4 regions of the Arthrobacter sp. E70 genome follow, and region 2 is predicted to be linked to each of the others. Evidence: riboswitches for the same ligand, from Rfam matches in the RefSeq annotation. Region 2 holds a riboswitch; each other region holds the start of a gene.
The links. Region 2 has a riboswitch for thiamine pyrophosphate ahead of thiO (glycine oxidase ThiO). Riboswitches for the same ligand answer to the same signal wherever they lie in the genome.
Positions count from the first base shown of each region.

Region 1: another riboswitch for thiamine pyrophosphate. It lies ahead of thiD (bifunctional hydroxymethylpyrimidine kinase/phosphomethylpyrimidine kinase); the one in region 2 lies ahead of thiO (glycine oxidase ThiO).
Region 3: another riboswitch for thiamine pyrophosphate. It lies ahead of AC3IMC_RS00380 (ECF transporter S component); the one in region 2 lies ahead of thiO (glycine oxidase ThiO).
Region 4: another riboswitch for thiamine pyrophosphate. It lies ahead of thiC (phosphomethylpyrimidine synthase ThiC); the one in region 2 lies ahead of thiO (glycine oxidase ThiO).

Region 1 is NZ_JBYQFR010000002.1:333,663-337,867, reverse strand. It holds gene AC3IMC_RS03580 (Rne/Rng family ribonuclease) at 1-1,805, shown strand, start outside; TPP riboswitch at 1,972-2,069, shown strand; gene thiD (bifunctional hydroxymethylpyrimidine kinase/phosphomethylpyrimidine kinase) at 2,077-3,588, shown strand; gene rplU (50S ribosomal protein L21) at 3,851-4,159, shown strand.
Region 2 is NZ_JBYQFR010000003.1:29,974-34,178, reverse strand. It holds gene AC3IMC_RS04085 (thiazole synthase) at 1-69, opposite strand, end outside; gene thiS (sulfur carrier protein ThiS) at 74-310, opposite strand; gene thiO (glycine oxidase ThiO) at 307-1,581, opposite strand; TPP riboswitch at 1,574-1,692, opposite strand; gene thiE (thiamine phosphate synthase) at 1,720-2,403, shown strand; gene AC3IMC_RS04065 (RNB domain-containing ribonuclease) at 2,443-3,915, shown strand; gene AC3IMC_RS04060 (MFS transporter) at 3,920-4,205, opposite strand, start outside.
Region 3 is NZ_JBYQFR010000001.1:87,354-91,558, reverse strand. It holds gene AC3IMC_RS00385 (ABC transporter ATP-binding protein) at 1-982, opposite strand, end outside; gene AC3IMC_RS00380 (ECF transporter S component) at 982-1,605, opposite strand; TPP riboswitch at 1,669-1,807, opposite strand; gene AC3IMC_RS00375 (heme-degrading domain-containing protein) at 1,895-2,437, shown strand; gene AC3IMC_RS00370 (GAF and ANTAR domain-containing protein) at 2,445-3,215, opposite strand; gene AC3IMC_RS00365 (iron-containing redox enzyme family protein) at 3,477-4,205, shown strand, end outside.
Region 4 is NZ_JBYQFR010000003.1:365,077-369,281, reverse strand. It holds gene AC3IMC_RS05540 (hypothetical protein) at 1-117, opposite strand, end outside; gene AC3IMC_RS05535 (VOC family protein) at 224-1,099, opposite strand; gene AC3IMC_RS05530 (amidohydrolase family protein) at 1,199-2,281, opposite strand; TPP riboswitch at 2,375-2,482, shown strand; gene thiC (phosphomethylpyrimidine synthase ThiC) at 2,477-4,205, shown strand, end outside.

The DNA of each region.
Region 1 (4,205 bases), on a different contig from region 2:
TCACCAGCCAGATCTCCCTGCCGGGCCGTTACCTGGTCTACGTTCCCGGCGGTTCCATGACGGGCATTTCCCGCAAGCTGCCCGACGTCGAACGCAACCGGCTCAAGCGCATCCTCAAGGACCGCCTCCCGGAGCAGGCCGGCGTCATTGTCCGCACCGCGGCCGAAGGTGCGTCGGAGGAAGAGCTGACGCACGACATCAACCGGTTGCGGGCGCAGTGGGAGGGCATCGAAAGCCAGTCGAAGTCCACCAAGATCCTTGCCCCGGAACTGCTCTACGGCGAACCGGACCTCACCATCAAGGTGGTCCGCGACGTCTTCAACGAGGACTTCTCCAAGCTCATCGTGTCCGGTGAGGAGGCCTGGGACACCATCGAGGCCTACGTCACTTACGTGGCACCGGACCTGGTGGGGCGCCTGGAGAAGTGGACCAAAGACCAGGACATCTTCTCGGCCTGGCGGATCGACGAGCAGATCCACAAAGCCCTGGAGCGCAAGGTCTTCCTGCCCTCCGGCGGCTCGCTGGTGATCGACCGGACCGAAGCCATGACCGTGGTGGACGTCAACACCGGCAAGTTCACCGGCAGCGGCGGCAACCTCGAAGAGACTGTCACCAAGAACAACCTCGAGGCAGCCGAGGAAGTGGTGCGCCAGCTCCGCCTGCGCGACATCGGCGGCATCATCGTCATCGACTTCATCGACATGGTCCTGGAATCCAACCGCGACCTGGTCCTGCGCCGCCTGGTGGAATGCCTGGGCCGGGACCGCACCAAGCACCAGGTTGCCGAGGTCACGTCATTGGGCCTGGTCCAGATGACCCGCAAGCGCATGGGTACCGGGCTGCTCGAAGTCTTCGGCGAGCAGTGCGAAGCGTGTGCCGGCCGCGGCGTGGTCACCCACGATGATCCTGTGGAGCACCGCCGCGCCAACATCGTCGCGGCTGAGCACCATGTGCAGCGGTCAGACAACCGGCCCGAGGGCCGGGTGGAAGCCTCCCGGAACGAAGGCCAGCGGACCGACAACAGCCAGCCCGCCGGACGTTCCGAGCGCAAGCGGCGGCGCGGACGCGGCGGCCAGCAGCCGGAGCCGGCCCCGGCACCCGCCGTCCATGTGCACACTGTCCAGCCGGACCCCGCCGACGCCGAGCGGCACGCCAAGGCGGAAGCCACAAGGCTCGCCCTGGCGAACATCGCCGCAGCCGCCCATGCAGCCCACCTGCACGACGACGAGGTCGCGGCCGCCCGCCAGGCGCCGCCCGCACCGCCGGTGGTGCAGCAGCCTGCCCCGGCTGAAGCGGACAAGCACGACGCCGGCACCCGGCCCGCTGCCGTCCTCACCTTCGGCGGCGAGACGGTGCCCCTGCCGTTCGTTGAGCACGCGGGGGAGCAGCAGGCGCAGCCCGCCTTCACCCTGGACCGGCTCGCGGAAGCGTTCGCGCACCTCGGGCAGCCGGCTCCTGCGGCGGAAACTGCAGCGGCCCAGCCCGTGGAAGCACAGGAAGCCAAGCCTGCGGACGTGGTGCGGGAACCCGAGCCTGCCGCCGCCGTACCCGGAACGGAACAGGCGGCGACGGACCAGTCCCGCCAGCGCCGGCCGCGGCGCCACCGCGGTGCCAGCCGTGCCCAGGGTGCCGCCAACGAGACCACGGTCCAGCACCACGAGAACGCGCCCGCGTCCGCCGGAGGGCACTCGCACGAGGCCAAGGCTCCGGAAACGACGAAGGCCCCGGCGGTCACAGCGGAGCCCGGCAAGGCCAGCGAGGAGCCCATCATCCTTGGCGTCGGAGTCCCCGCCTCGGAACTCTAAGCGCTCCGGGTTCTCAGCGCACCACGGCCGTCAGGCCATGCCGGAGGTCCCCGTTGTGTGGACAATTCCCCCGCGAAATGCAGGGGGAGTTGTCCACGCGGCGGGGACTTCCCGCATCCGGAAGGCTGTCACCTTTCCTTCGGGTGCCACCCGCCAGCTAGGCTGGGGAACCGACACGGGGTGCCGCGCACAGGGCCGGCTGAGATCCACACCCGTTGAACCTGTCCGGCTAGTACCGGCGAAGGGATGTCTGTTGTCTTCCACCCTTTCCTTGCCCCTGCCCCCTGCCACCCTTGCCTCCACCGTGGGCCGCGCTGTTCCCCGGGTACTCTCCATCGCGGGATCGGACCCCTCCGGCGGCGCCGGCATCCAGGCCGACCTCAAGAGCATCGCCGCGCACGGCGGGTACGGCATGGCGGCCATCACCGCCCTGACCGCCCAGAACACCCGCGGCGTCCAGGCTGTCCACGTTCCGCCTGCCGCCTTCCTTGCCCAGCAGCTGGATGCGGTCAGTGACGACATCTGCATCGACGCAGTGAAGATTGGCATGCTGGGTGACGACGCCGTCATCCGCACCGTCCGCGAATGGCTCGCCAAGGTGCGTCCCGCCGTCGTGGTCCTTGACCCGGTGATGGTGGCCACCAGCGGTGACCGCCTGCTGAAGGAATCCGCAGAAGCTGCGGTCCGGGAACTGCTGCCCGTTGCACACCTCATCACCCCGAACCTGCCTGAACTTGCCATGCTGGTGGACGGGGAGCAGGCGCAAACGTGGGAGGCAGCCCTGGACCAGGGCCGGCGCCTCGCGGAGGCAACCGGTGCAACGGTCCTGGTGAAGGGCGGGCACCTGGGGGGAACGGCGTGCCCTGACGCGCTGGTCAACACCTCCGGCGAGCTCTCCAGCGAAGTGGTGGAGGTGCCTGGGGACCGGGTGCCCACCCGCAACAGCCACGGGACGGGCTGCTCGCTGTCATCCGCGATGGCCACCGTGCAGGCGCGCCTGGGGGACTGGGAAGCATCCCTGCGGACGGTCAAGCCGTGGCTGGCCGGGGCACTCGAAAACTCGGGACAGTTGGACGTTGGCCAGGGGAACGGTCCGGTCCACCACTTCCACCACGTCCGGCCCGCGTTGCCGGAGGGCGGCTTCGCTGCCCGGCTGTGGGCGGAATCCGAACAGTACCTGGCAGAGATCTATGGGCTCGAATTCATCCGCGGCCTTGCCGGCGGCCACCTTCCCGAAAAGGAGTTCGCCTATTACCTCGCCCAGGACGCGGTGTACCTGAACGGCTACTCGCGGGTCCTTGCGCGGGCCAGTGCACTGGCACCTTCCGAGGCAGAGCAGTTGTTCTGGGCGGGATCGGCCCGGCAGTGCCTCGAAGTGGAATCGGAACTGCACCGGTCGTGGCTCAGCACCCGCCCGACGCAGGACGGACTCGGCCCCGTGACCAAGTCCTACGTTGACCACCTCACCGCTGCGTCGGCGTCGGGCAGCTACGCGGTGCTGGCTGCTGCCGTCCTGCCCTGCTTCTGGCTCTACGCCGAGGTGGGCGAAAAGCTGCACGCGCAGTTCCTTGCAGCAGGGGAGCCCGACGGGCACCCCTATGCGTACTGGCTGCGCACTTACGCCGACGAGGCCTTCGCCGAAGCCACCCGTCAGGCCATCGCGATCGTGGATGCGGCCGGCAGGGCGGCCCCGGACCACGAGCGGGACGCGATGCTTACGGCCTTCAGGCAGTCCTGCCGGCTTGAAGTGGACTTCTTCGACGCGCCGCGCCTTTATTCCTGACACTCCGCCGGCCCCGGCGCCGGTATCATGGAACGGCACGGTGACGGCGTTGCCGTGGGCTTGTGGTTACTATCACAACCCACCCGCCGGAACCAGCCTCATTTGCGGCCGGAGACGAACCTAGCGTATTCTTGATCTTCGGTGCTTACGCCAACACTTGGGTTTCTGACCCCACGGCGTTGAGGCACAGCGAGAAGCCAGGCTTATTCAGCCGGTACCGCACGCAATTTTGTTATAAACGTCGAGAGAAGTGAGTTCCCAAGTGGTGTACGCGATTGTCCGCGCAGGCGGCCGCCAAGAGAAGGTTTCCGTTGGAGACTTCGTTACCCTGAACCGCGTCGCCGGTGGAGCCGGCAGCACCATTGAGCTGCCCGCCCTGCTCCTGGTTGACGGTGACAAGGTCACCTCCGCCGCCGCCGACCTGGCCAAGGTTACTGTTACGGCTGAAATCCTCCAGGACCTCCGCGGTCCGAAGATTGTCATCCAGAAGTTCAAGAACAAGACCGGCTACAAGAAGCGCCAGGGTCACCGCCAGGAACTGACCAAGGTCAAGATCACCGGCATCAAGTAACCTTCGGTTACTGTTCAGGTATTTCAACAGATTCCCCAGAATTTAA
Region 2 (4,205 bases):
GCCGTCGATCACCAGGGCGTCGCCCGGACCGGCCTGGCCGGCGGGGTTGATGGTGCTGGTTTCGGTCATGGTGTCAGCCTCCCTGTACTGCGGTCACGAGTTCGATGTCGTCGCCGTCTGCGAGCGCCGTGGCGAACCATTGGCTGCGGGGCACCACCTGGGCATTATGCGCGACGGCGACACCCAGCTTCCTGCCATCGGTCGCCTGGCCGTCGGCCGCGAGCGGACGGCCGGTGACCTGGCTGACGAGCACGGTGATGGAAGCGCCGTCCGCTACGGTGTGCGGGTTTCCGTTGAGGATGATGTTCATGCTGTCTCCTTGATGTGGGTGCCAGCGGCCGCCAGTGGCCGCGAGAACCGGTCCGGACTGAACGGCGACCAGCGGGGATCGGCGGTGCCGTCCAGAAGGTCCCGGCAGATGGCCGCTGCCGCGGGGGTGAGCAGGACGCCGTGGCGGAAGAATCCGGTGGCGATAATGAGGCCGGGAATGGGCGCACCGGACCCGTCGGGCACAGGCACCCGACCCAGCAGCGGGGCGTTGTCCGGCGTTCCGGGACGGGCACGGGCTGTGCATTCGAGCAGTTCCAGTTCGGCGACGGCCGGCACCAGCGCCTGGGCGTCCCGGAGCAGTTGGTACACGCCGCCGGCGCTCACGGCGTCGGAGAGCGCATCCTCCCGCTGGGTGGCTCCAATCACCACGGTTCCGTCCTGGCGCGGAACGATATATACGGGAAGCCCGTGGACCATGCCCCGCACCGTCGAGGTCACCAGCGGCCGGAGGTGCTGGGGGACGGCGAGGCGGAGGATGTCCCCGTGCACGGGGCGGAGGGGCAGGCGCAGCCCATCGGGCAGTCCCCCGAGTCCAGGAGCCTGCAGACCGTTGGCCACCACCGTTTCGGTGGCACGGATGGTGCCGCCGCCTGCAAGGCGGACCCCGGCAACCGTTCCGCCTTCCCACAGCAGCCCGGCGGCCCGGTCCTGCACCGCAAAGCCGTCGGCGGCTCCGTCAACCGCAAGTTCGGGGGTCCGGCCAGCGGCACCGGCAAGGGCCAGCCGGAGGGAGGCCACAAGCCGCCGCGGATCCACCTGGTGGTCGGCCGGGGTGTCCAAGGCGCAGGAAATGCCGGGGCTGAGCAGGGGCTCGCGCCGGCGCGCCTCGCGCACGGTAAGGGGTTCCACTTCCAGGCCGTTGGCCCGCTGCACCCCGCGCAGGTCCATCAGCGCCGCGCGGTCGGCGGCGTCGGCACCCACGGCGAGGGTCGGCGTCGTCAGGTATCCGGAATCCGCACCCGTTGCGGCGGCAACGCCGGCAGCGAAGCCTGGCCACAGCGATGATGACTCGAGCATGAGTTCCAGGAGGTCCTCCTCCTGGTAGTGCAGTTCGCTCACCGGTGCCAGCATGCCCGCAGCGGCCCAGCTGGCGCCGCTTCCCGGTGCGTCATCCACCAGTACCACCGACCGCCCGGAGCGCTGCGCCTCCCAGGCGATGCCGTGCCCCACTACTCCCCCGCCGATGACGGCAACGCCGGCATGGATGTGGGGATCTTCGGACCCGGATGAATTGTTGTGGGAAATGCCCATCTGTTTCCTTCCCTACGCCGGCATTAACCGGATCAGGTCAAGCGGTCGGCTCTGACGCCCTCTCAGCCCGGCGCTTTATGACAGCTGCCGCAGGCTCCCGCAGTACCTGCCCAGTTTAGAGGAACTAGGCTTGCACGCATGAATCAGTCCCCCTCATTAATTCCTGCCCTCGACACCGCCCGCCTGTACCTCTGCACGGACGCGCGCCGGGACCGCGGCGACTTCGCGGAGTTCGTGGACGCCGCGTTTGCCGGCGGTGTGGACATCATCCAGCTGCGTGACAAGGGCATCGAAGCCGCGGAGGAACTGGACCTCCTGGCGGTGCTGAAGGAGGCCGCACTGCGGCACGGCAGGCTGTGGGCGGTGAACGACCGGGCGGACATCGCGGTGCTGTCCGGGGCGCCGGTGTTCCATATCGGCCAAAAGGACCTTCCGCTAGCCGCTGCCCGCACCCTGGTCAACGGCAACGCCGCCATCGGGCTCTCCAGCCACACCCCCGGCCAGGTGGACGCCGCCCTCGCCGCCACGGGCGGCCCTTCGGGCCTGGACTACTTCTGCGTTGGCCCGATCTGGGCCACGCCCACCAAACCCGGCCGGGCCGCCGTCGGCCCTGACCTGGTGAAGTACGCCGCCCAAGCCTCAGGCGACGCCGGGGACCCGGTGCCTTGGTTCGCCATTGGGGGCATCGACCACGGCAACGTGCACCAGGTGGTGGAAGCCGGCGCCCGCAGGATCGTCGTGGTCCGCGCGATCACGGAGGCTGCCGATCCTGCCGCCGCAGCGGCCGCCCTGCTCGACGCGCTGGACAGCGCCACGTCCTGAGCCTGCGCTATCGGCGTACTTGGAGATACGCTGAGTTTTGTGTCACACCATCGGCTCGCCCCCAACGTCCACGACCACAAGAATGCCCTTGAGGAAGCGTTGGGTGCGCTCCGGACGGAACTGGAGCTGCCCGGCCCGTACCCGGCAGAAGCCGTCGAAGACGCCGAAGCAGCGGTGGCGTCGCTGCAGCTGCCCTCCTACGACCTGACCGGCGTCGAATTCGTGACCATCGACCCGGCCTCGTCCACGGACCTGGACCAGGCGGTGTTCATCGAACAGGAGGGCACCGGCTACCGGGTGCTGTATGCGATCGCGGACGTGCCGGCATTCGTTGCCCCGGGGGGTCCGCTCGATGCCGAGACGCGCCGCCGGGGCCAGACCTTCTATGCGCCGGACGGCCGCATCCCGCTCCATCCGGAGGTCATCAGCGAGGGGGCCGGCAGCCTGCTGCCCGGCCAGGAATGCTCCGCTTTCGTCTGGCATTTCGTGCTCGACGGCGACGCCGAGGTTTCCTCCGTCGGCGTCAGGCGTGCGCGGGTCCGCAGCCGCGAGAAGCTCAGTTACAAAGGTGCGCAGGCAGCCCTCGACGACGGCAACGCCCACCCCGTGCTGCACCTGCTCCGCGAGGTGGGCCTCAAGCGGGTCCAACTCGAGCGGGCACGCAATGGCGCCAGCCTGAACATGCCGGAGCAGGAGATCGTCCAGTTGCCCGACGGCGGCTTCCGGATTGACGCCGTCCCGCAGCTTCCCGTCGAGGACTGGAATGCGCAGATTTCGCTGATGACCGGCATGGCCGCGGCGCAGATGATGCTTGCCGGCAAGGTGGGCATCCTGCGCACCATGCCCGCGCCGGATGAGCGGTCCCTGCGGCACTTCCGGCTGCAAACCGAGGTGCTGGGCAGGCCGTGGGATGGGGAAATGAGCTACGGCGAGTACCTGCGGTCCCTGGACCCCAGGGACCCGCGCCAACTGGCCATCATGCATTCGGCCGGCATGCTGTTCCGGGGTGCCTCCTATACCGCCTTCGACGGGACCGTCCCGGAAGACGCCGTCCAGTCCGCGATTGGTGCCGCATATGCCCACACCACCGCCCCGTTGCGCCGTCTGGTGGACCGCTTTGTGCTGGTGATTTGTGAGGCGTTGAGCAACGGCGGGGATGTGCCCGCCTGGGCCCGTGAGGCCCTTCCGCTGTTGCCGGGGATCATGGCAGGTTCAGACCAGCTGGCGTCACGGATGGAGCGGCTGGCCCTGGACACGGTGGAGGCCGCGCTCCTGGTGAACCACATCGGGCAGGAGTTCGATGCCATCGTGATCTCCGGCTCCAAGCCGCAAAACGGGAACGGCAACGGGAAGGGCGGGAACGGCAACGGCAGTTCGGGGATCATCCAGGTTGCTGAGCCGGCGGTGACCGCCCGCTGCGCCGGCGAGCTGGAGTCAGGGACCAAGGTCCGGGTCCGGCTGCTGGCTTCGGACATCACGGCGCGGCAGGTCCACTTCGAACTCGTTCCCTAGGCGGTCAGCTGCCACCGTGGTGGTCGGTACCGCGCATGCGCACTGCGACCACCATGCCGGACGCAGCGGTAAGGAGGGCGACGGCGGCAGTGGCGGCGGGTATCCCGAAGGCGTCCGCGAGCACTCCAGACAGCAAGGCACCCACGGCGAATCCGCCGTCGCGCCACAGCCTGTAGATGCCCACGGAGCGTGCCCGCCAGGCGGGATGTGCCACATCCCCAATGGCGGCGAGCAGGGTGGGGTACACCATGGCCGTACCTGCGCCGAGCAGGATGACGGCGGCGAGCCAG
Region 3 (4,205 bases), on a different contig from region 2:
GTGCCTGCCCCGCCCGGACCTGCGCGGTGAGGCCTTCCTGGACCGGGGCCGGCGCTACCTTCCGGAAGCCGCGGCGGCCCGGACGCTCCCGGGAAACGGCGAGCCGCTCGGCCGCCAGCAGCAGGTTGCCCGTCCCGGCGGCCGGAACCTCGGCACGGCTTCGTGTTGCCGGCACGTAACCGGGCACCCAGACGCCTGCGGCGGCGAGCATGGTCCGGGCCTCGGCCAGCACGCGGTCCGGCGGCCCGTCCAGGAGTACGGCATCGTCAGTGGCGGAGCCCGGCTGCAGGACCACGATCCGGTCCACGACGTCCTTCCACACGGACACCCGGTGCTCCACCACCACCAGCGTGGCACCGGTCTTGTCCAGGCAGCGCGCGACGGCGTCGCGGACTTCCAGCACTCCGTCCGGGTCCAGGTTGGCGGTGGGTTCGTCCAGCAGGATCAGTCCGGGGCGCATGGCGAGGATGCCGGCCAGCGCCAGGCGCTGCTTCTGCCCGCCGGACAGGGCCGACGTGGGGTGGTCCAGCGAAAGGTGGGCGAGCCCGACGTCGTCCAGCGCCTCGTGCACCCGCGGCCAGATGGCATCGCGGGGCACCGCGAGGTTCTCGGCGCCGAAGGCGACGTCGTCGCCCACCCGTGACAGGACCACCTGCGTCTCCGGGTCCTGCTGCATCAGCCCGGCATGGCCGCGCCGGGCGCGCGGGGATTCTCCGTCGACCAGCAGCGAACCCGATTCGTCGGCATCCCCGGCCTCGCCGTCGTCGTTCACGTCCCCCAGCACCCCCGCGAGGGCATGCAGGAGCGTGGATTTCCCGGCGCCAGAGGGACCCAGCAGGAGCACGCGCTCCCCCGGGCTGATGTCAAGGTTGAGGGCGTTGACGGCAGGCTTGGACCTGCCGGCATGCCGCCAGCCCCAGCCGCGGGCTGTGACGGCGGCAGGCCGGGCGGGAGCCGAGGCGTCCCCGTAAGCGGCGGGCATCAGGAGAAAACGGGCTCCGTGGCGGCCTTGCGCGAGGCGAAGGAGCTCAGGACGCCCGTGCGGGCCAAACCGCGGGTGGCGATCCAGGACAGCGCGCCGGCAATGATGGCTCCGGAAACCATGCAGAAGAGGATGTAGGCCAGCTTGTCCGCGCCGGAGTAGGCGATGTTCCAGCCCCACGGTGCGAAGGAGTCGTTCAGGCCGCAGAAGAGGCCTGATGCCGCACCGGCCAGCAGGGACACGGGCAGGTTGAACTTGCGGTACACGAAGATCGCGAAGATGATCTCCGCGCCCAGGCCCTGGACGAAGCCGGAGAACAGGACGGACGTGCCGTACTGGGAACCCATGAGGAGTTCACCGGTAGCTGCCACGGTCTCGCAGAACAGCGCCGCCCCGGGCTTGCGGATGATCAGCATCCCCAGGACACCGGGGATCATCCAGCCGCCGGCGATGAGGCCGGTCAGGGGCGGGTAGGCCGCGTTCATCGGCACGGATACTGCGGCCGCGCCCTGGGACCAGGCCCAGAAAATGACGCCGCCGGCGATGGCGACGAGGGCCGCCACCACAATGTCCACGACGCGCCAGGACTTGCTGGTGGTCTTCTTGATTGCTGCTGTGCTCATGTGATCCTCCTGGGTAACAGGAGGGGAAAGCGCGGCAATGCGGCGTTGACTGCCGTTGCCAATCACTTCGAGAACTCGACTCCCTTGCGCCGGTACTAACCGGATCAGGTTCGAGGGTCTGCGGCGGTCCGCACTCTCAGCGCCCACCTGCGGTTCCCGGCCTGGCCAGGATGCCGACGGCGGCGCTCCCCTGTCGTTGTAAATGGTGGTTTTGGTTCAAATTAGGCGTGTATTTCAGCCCTTGCGGGCGTGGTCAAGTTTACACCTGGCGAGGGGTAGATTGTGGGGCATGAGTGCCAATCCGCCGCATGTGACCGAGTTCGATCCGGATTCCCTCGACACGCAGCCCGAGGGTTCCCTGGAAGCCCTGATCGCCCGCGTCGAGGCGGAGGTCAGGGAGCTGCAGTTCCCGGGGTTTTCCCCGGATGACGCCCTGAACCTTGGCCTGCTCCTCGTGGAACTGGGCAAGGAGCGGGGCCTTCCCATCGCCATCGACATCACCAAGGGCGAGCAAGTCCTGTTCCATGTTGCACTGCCGGGCGCCACGCCTGACAACGGCTACTGGGTCCGCGCCAAGCAGCGCACCGCCGCACGGTACGAGGTGCCGTCCCTCCTGGTGGGCCTGCGGGGCCGGCTGGGCGGGGGCCGGATCGAAGACCATGCCTGGTTCGACCAGTCCCGCTACGCCGCGCACGGGGGCGCCTTCCCCATTGTCGTTACGGGAGTGGGAGCGGTGGCCACCGTCACCGTGTCCGGGCTGCCCCAGGTGCAGGACCACGACCTGGTGGTGGAAGCCCTCCGGGACGTCCTCGGCTCGGCGCTGGAGGTGTAGCTGCCGCTCATTCGTCGAAGTGCGTGGTAACCCCGCCGCCGGCCCCCACGGATTCGACGATGGACTGGGCCAGCTCCCGCAGCTTGATGTTCCGGGCGTTGGAAGCGGCCTTCATGATTTCCATGGCCGCCGCCTGGCTGCACCGGTTCTGGGCCATGATGATGCCGGCGGCGAGGTCGATGGCGGTCCTGGATTGCATGGCCAGTGCCATGTCGTTGCGGGCGTCGTTGAGTTGGGCAATCTTCAGCGCAAGCCGAAGTGACTTCGACGCCTGGGCGGCGAACGCCTCCGCGCGGCTGATGTGCGGGCCGCTGAAGGCATCGCTGCGCGACGCGTACAGGTTCAGGGCCGCCCGGGTTGTGTCATCCACCAGCAACGGCACCGACAGGATGGACCGGATGCCCTGCCCCGCTGCCGCGGCGACGTAACCGGGCCACCGGTGCTCCCGCGCGGTGTCGGGCACCAGGATGCTCCGCATCTCCCCCATGGCCGTCAGGCACGGTCCCTCGCGGAAGGTGTTCTGCAGTTCGTCCATCTCCTTGGCGGTGGGGTCGCTGCTGGCCACCGTGGTGGCCTTCTTCCGCCGGAACAGGGTCACGCCGCAGACAGCGGGCACGAACGGGGCGGCTGAAAGGCCCTCGGCTGCTACCGTGGCCAGTTCGTTGAGGAAGACTCCGACGTCCGGGCTGTCCAGCACCAGATCCTGCAGGTCCTGCAGGTCCTGGAAATACTGGGACAGTTGCAGGGGGTGTTCAGGGGCGAGGGATTCTTGAACCATGGCGTTGCTCCGGCTGGACTGGTCGCCACCGGAAGCATACGGAGGGACGGGGATGCCGCTTCCTGCCAAACGGTTCTGCGTTCCACCCTAACCCGTTACCGGCCCGCATCCGGCGCGCCCTGGTTCTGCGTAGCATTAATTACTAAGCCATGCTTACTATGTTCCTCCCGGGTTTCGAGGAGGACAGGGCATGCCAGCACCGCGCACCGGCGCCCCCGTGGTTGTTCCCGGCATCGGCGCGGCAGAAGACCAAGGAGCACCATGAGAATCCCGGACACCAGAGGACCCATCAGCAGCGCCCTGTTCAAAATCCTGGTGCAGGCGCCGGCTTCTTCCGCGGCTGACCTGGACGCACTGGAGGCCCTGGTGGCGGCACAGCTGGCCCGGGCCGGGGACATCATCGGCCACGAGGACATCCAGCTCTCCCTCTTCAGCCTCTACGAACTGCACTACTCAGGCCTTGACGGCGTCGCCGACGACTGGGAGTGGGAGCCGGGACTGATCCGGATCCGGCGGATGATCGAGGAGCCCTTCGAAAAGGCGCTCCGCCAGGCCGCGCGGAAGATCGCCGGGAAACACGGCCTTCCTGCCACCGGCGCCTTCCCCGGGGACGGCCCGTCCAGCGACGGCTTGGCCAGCGACGACGTCGCCAATATCCTCTTCGACCTGGCCGCCAGCGACACCGGCCCCAGTGTCTCGCGCTACGTGGCCAGGAAGGCTTCGCTGGAGCAGCTGAAGGAGTTCCTGGTCCACAAATCGGTGTACCAGCTGAAGGAAGCCGATCCGCATACCTGGGCCATTCCCCGCCTCAGCGGCCGGGCCAAGGCGGCGCTCGTGGAAATCCAGGCGGACGAGTACGGGGGCGGCCGGCCCGAACGGATGCACAGTGCCCTGTTCGCCCGCACCATGCGCGGCCTCGGGCTGGATGACCGCTATGGCGCCTACTTGGACGCTGTCCCCGCCGTCTCCCTCGCTTCGGTGAACCTGATG
Region 4 (4,205 bases), 340 kb from region 2:
GATCCGCACCGCCTCGCCCGCGGGAGCCGCGGCAGCCCCGCCGCGCCCCTCGTCGAGGACGCCGGCGCGCTTCAGCGCTGCGTCATGGGTGGCGACAAAGATCTCGGTGAAGCCCATGGGATGTGCCCTTCTTCCGTCGGCAAAGCTGCGTTCCGGGCGCCTTTGGGCCCCGGGCGTACGGCATCAGCCTAGTAGTTGCGGGCGGCCGCGCGCACGCGCCGCCCTAGCGGACAGCCACCCGGAGCTTGTTGCGCCACGGATCCTCGAAGCGCAGTTCGGCGCCGGTGTGGTGCGCCGGCACCCCGGCGACCTTGAGGCGGTCAGCCAGCGCCCCGACGTCGTCCCCCGTGGGAACTTCAATGAGCACCTCGCCGAGGCCCAGCGTGTCCTTGCGCGGGCCGGCGCCGCGGCTGTTCCAGACGTTCATGGCCATGTGGTGGTGGTACCGGCCCGCGGAGACGAATAATGCCTGGCCGTGCCAGCCGGCGGTTTTTTCGAACCCGAGGGTTCCAACGTAGAAGTCCCGCGCGGTTTGGACGTCGCCCACCTGCAGGTGCACGTGTCCGACACCTGCGGCGGTGGTGCGCTGGCCTTCGAGCGCCTCCTCGGTGAGGTGCTGCTCGAGGTACCGCTGGGGCGGCAGCGCCAGGCTGTCCATAACGACGTCGGTTCCGTTCCAGGACCAGTTGCTGCGGGGCCTGTCCCAGTAGAGTTCGATGCCGTTACCTTCAGGATCGGTGAAGTAGAACGCTTCGCTGACGAGGTGGTCGGCGCTGCCGGTGAAGGCCCGCGGCTCGTACTGGGCGGCGGTGGCGATGGTGGCCGCGAGGGAGGCCTGGTCCTCGAACAGCAGCGCGGTGTGGAAGAGGCCGGCTTCACCCCTGCCGGGAAGGTTCAGCCCCGGTGCGGGGGCCAGATGCACCAGCGGCCTCTGCAGCCGGCCAAGGTAGATTCCCCCGTCCTGCTCCGCTACGACGTCGAGGCCGAGGGCGCGCTGGTAGTAGTCGGTCATGACCTTCATGTCGCCCACCTTGAGCATGACGGTGCCCATGGCGAGGTCGGCGGGAAGAAGGTCCTGGGCAGTTACTTCTGCGGTCATTGAATGCTCCCTGTGGTGTGGGCCCTCCGAATGAGATGGCCACCCATTAAAATTACTTGAAGCTTCAATTTATTCCAAGTGGTGCCCGGAGATTTCCGCTCAGCGGATGATGTGGCCGTCCAGCACGACGTGGGCCAGTGCCCCAATGGTTTCCGGGACTGCCCGCGGGTCCTCGCGGCACAGCACGACGTCGGCCCGGGCACCTTCGGAAATGTTGTCGGCGCCCAGCCAGGTGCGGGCCGACCAGCAGGCGGCGTCCAGGGCTGCGGCCATGGGCAGGCCCGCGGCGTGCAGGGCAGCGATTTCGTCGGCGATCCGGCCATGGCGGATCACGCTGCCGGCGTCAGTCCCGGCGAAAATCCGGACACCGGCTTCGTAGGCCTCCGCCACCCGTTCGGCGCGGCGTTCCCACAGGGCCCGCATATGGGCCGCGTAAAGCGGGAACTTGGGCTCGGCCTGGGCAGCAATGTCGGGGAACGTCGCGATATTGATGAGGGTGGGCACGATCGGTACGCCCTGCTCAACGAAGCGCGGCAGGTGGCGGGGAAGGAGTCCGGTGGCGTGCTCGATGCAGTCGATACCGGCGTCGAGCATTTGATCCAGCGTGTCCTCGGCAAAACAGTGCGCCGTCACCCTCGCGCCTTCGTCATGGGCCGCCTGCACGGCGTCGCGGACGACGGCGGCGGGAAAGGACGGCGCCAGGTCACCGATGCCCCGGTCAATCCAGTCCCCCACCAGCTTCACCCAGCCGTCGCCGTCGCGCGCCTGCTTGCGCACCGCCTCGACGAGGCCTTCAGGCTCGACCTCCTCGGCGAAGCCCCGGAGGTAACGCCGGGTCCGCGCCACATGCCGGCCGGCACGAATGAGGACCGGAAAGTCCCGGCCGCCCTGCATCCAGCGGGTGTCGGCCGGGGAGCCGGCATCACGTACCAGCAGGGTGCCGGCGTTAAGGTCTGCCATTGCCTGCTCTTCTGCGGTAGCGGTATCCACCGGGCCGTCCGGGCCCAGTCCAATGTGGCAGTGGGCGTCCGCGAATCCGGGCAGCACCCAGCCGTCGAGAACCCGGTCAGGCGGTACTGCCGGCCGGCTGAAGGTAAGCCTGCCGTCCACGGACCAGAGTCCGTTCCGGACGGTGTCCGGACCTGTCAGGACGGGGCCCCGAAGTTCGATGACTTGTGGCATTCGGATGTCCTTTCGCTGCCCGCACAGGGTAGCACCGCCCGAATGTTACAAGGCCCGCCGCGTTTGTCCCTGCGGGGCGTGTGGTAGCTTCGTTCCTGACCACACGGGTGCCCCTGCAGGGGCTGAGATCGGGCTGACGCAGCCTGCGACCGTTGAACCTGTCCGGGTAATGCCGGCGAAGGAAGTGAGTATTCCTTGAGTACACAAAATGCCCAGTTGAACCCTGCCCAAAGCCAGGCGGAAGCCTCCCGTCCGGCCCCAGAAGCGGCTCCCGTGACCCAGTCCCTGAAATCGCACTCGCTGGCGTTCATCGAAGACACGGGGAACGGGATCCGCGTTCCGGTGACGGAAATTGCTCTGGAGGACTCGCCGAACGGCCAGCCGAACGCGCCCTTCCGGACCTACCGGACGGCGGGGCCCGGCAGTGACCCGGTACGCGGCCTGCAGCCCTTCCGGGAGCAGTGGATTGCTGAGCGCGGGGACACCGAGGCCTACAGCGGCAGGGAGCGGAACCTGCTCGACGACGGCCGCTCGGCGATGCGCCGCGGCGCCGCCTCTGCGGAATGGAAGGGCGCGCAGCCGGTGCCCCGCCGTGCCGTCGAAGGCCGGACGGTGACACAGATGCACTATGCCCGGAAGGGCATCATCACCCCCGAAATGCGCTTCGTCGCCCTGCGCGAGAACTGCGACGTCGAGCTGGTCCGGAGCGAGGTGGCGGCTGGCCGGGCCATCATCCCCAGCAACATCAACCACCCGGAATCCGAGCCGATGATCATCGGCAAGGCCTTCCTGGTGAAGATTAACGCCAACATCGGCAACTCGGCAGTCACCAGTTCCATCGCCGAAGAGGTGGACAAGCTGCAGTGGGCCACCCAGTGGGGTGCGGACACCGTCATGGACCTCTCCACCGGTGACGACATCCACACCACGAGGGAGTGGATCATCCGCAACTCCCCCGTACCGATCGGCACCGTGCCCATCTACCAGGCCCTGGAAAAGGTGAACGGCGAGGCCAACGCCCTGACCTGGGAGATTTTCCGCGACACCGTCATCGAGCAGTGCGAGCAGGGCGTGGACTACATGACCATCCACGCCGGAGTGCTGCTGCGGTACGTGCCGCTGACCGCCAACCGCGTCACCGGCATCGTCTCGCGCGGCGGCTCCATCATGGCGGGCTGGTGCCTGGCACACCACCAGGAGAACTTCCTCTACACCCACTTCGACGAGCTGTGCGAAATTTTCGCCAAGTACGACGTCGCGTTCTCCCTGGGCGACGGCCTGCGCCCCGGTTCCACCGCGGACGCCAATGACGCCGCCCAGTTCGCGGAGCTGGATACGCTGGCCGAGCTCACGCAGCGCGCCTGGGAATACGACGTACAGGTGATGGTGGAAGGCCCTGGCCACATTCCCTTCCACCTGGTCCGGGAAAACGTCGAACGCCAGCAGGAACTCTGCAAGGGCGCGCCCTTCTACACCCTGGGACCGCTCGTCACCGATGTTGCCCCTGGCTACGACCACATCACCTCTGCCATCGGTGCGACGGAAATCGCCCGGTACGGCACGGCGATGCTCTGCTACGTCACCCCGAAGGAACACTTGGGCCTGCCGAACAAGGACGATGTGAAGACCGGCGTGATCACCTACAAGATCGCGGCCCACGCCGCAGACCTGGCCAAGGGGCACCCCGGCGCGCACGAACGCGATGACGCCGTGTCCAAGGCCCGCTTCGAGTTCCGGTGGCGGGACCAGTTCGCGCTGTCCCTGGACCCGGAGACCGCCGAGGCGTTCCACGATGAAACTCTTCCGGCAGAACCGGCCAAGACGGCCCACTTCTGTTCGATGTGTGGTCCGAAGTTCTGCTCGATGCGGATCAGCCAGGATATCCGGGACGAGTACGGGTCAGCCGACTCGCAGGCGGCGCTGG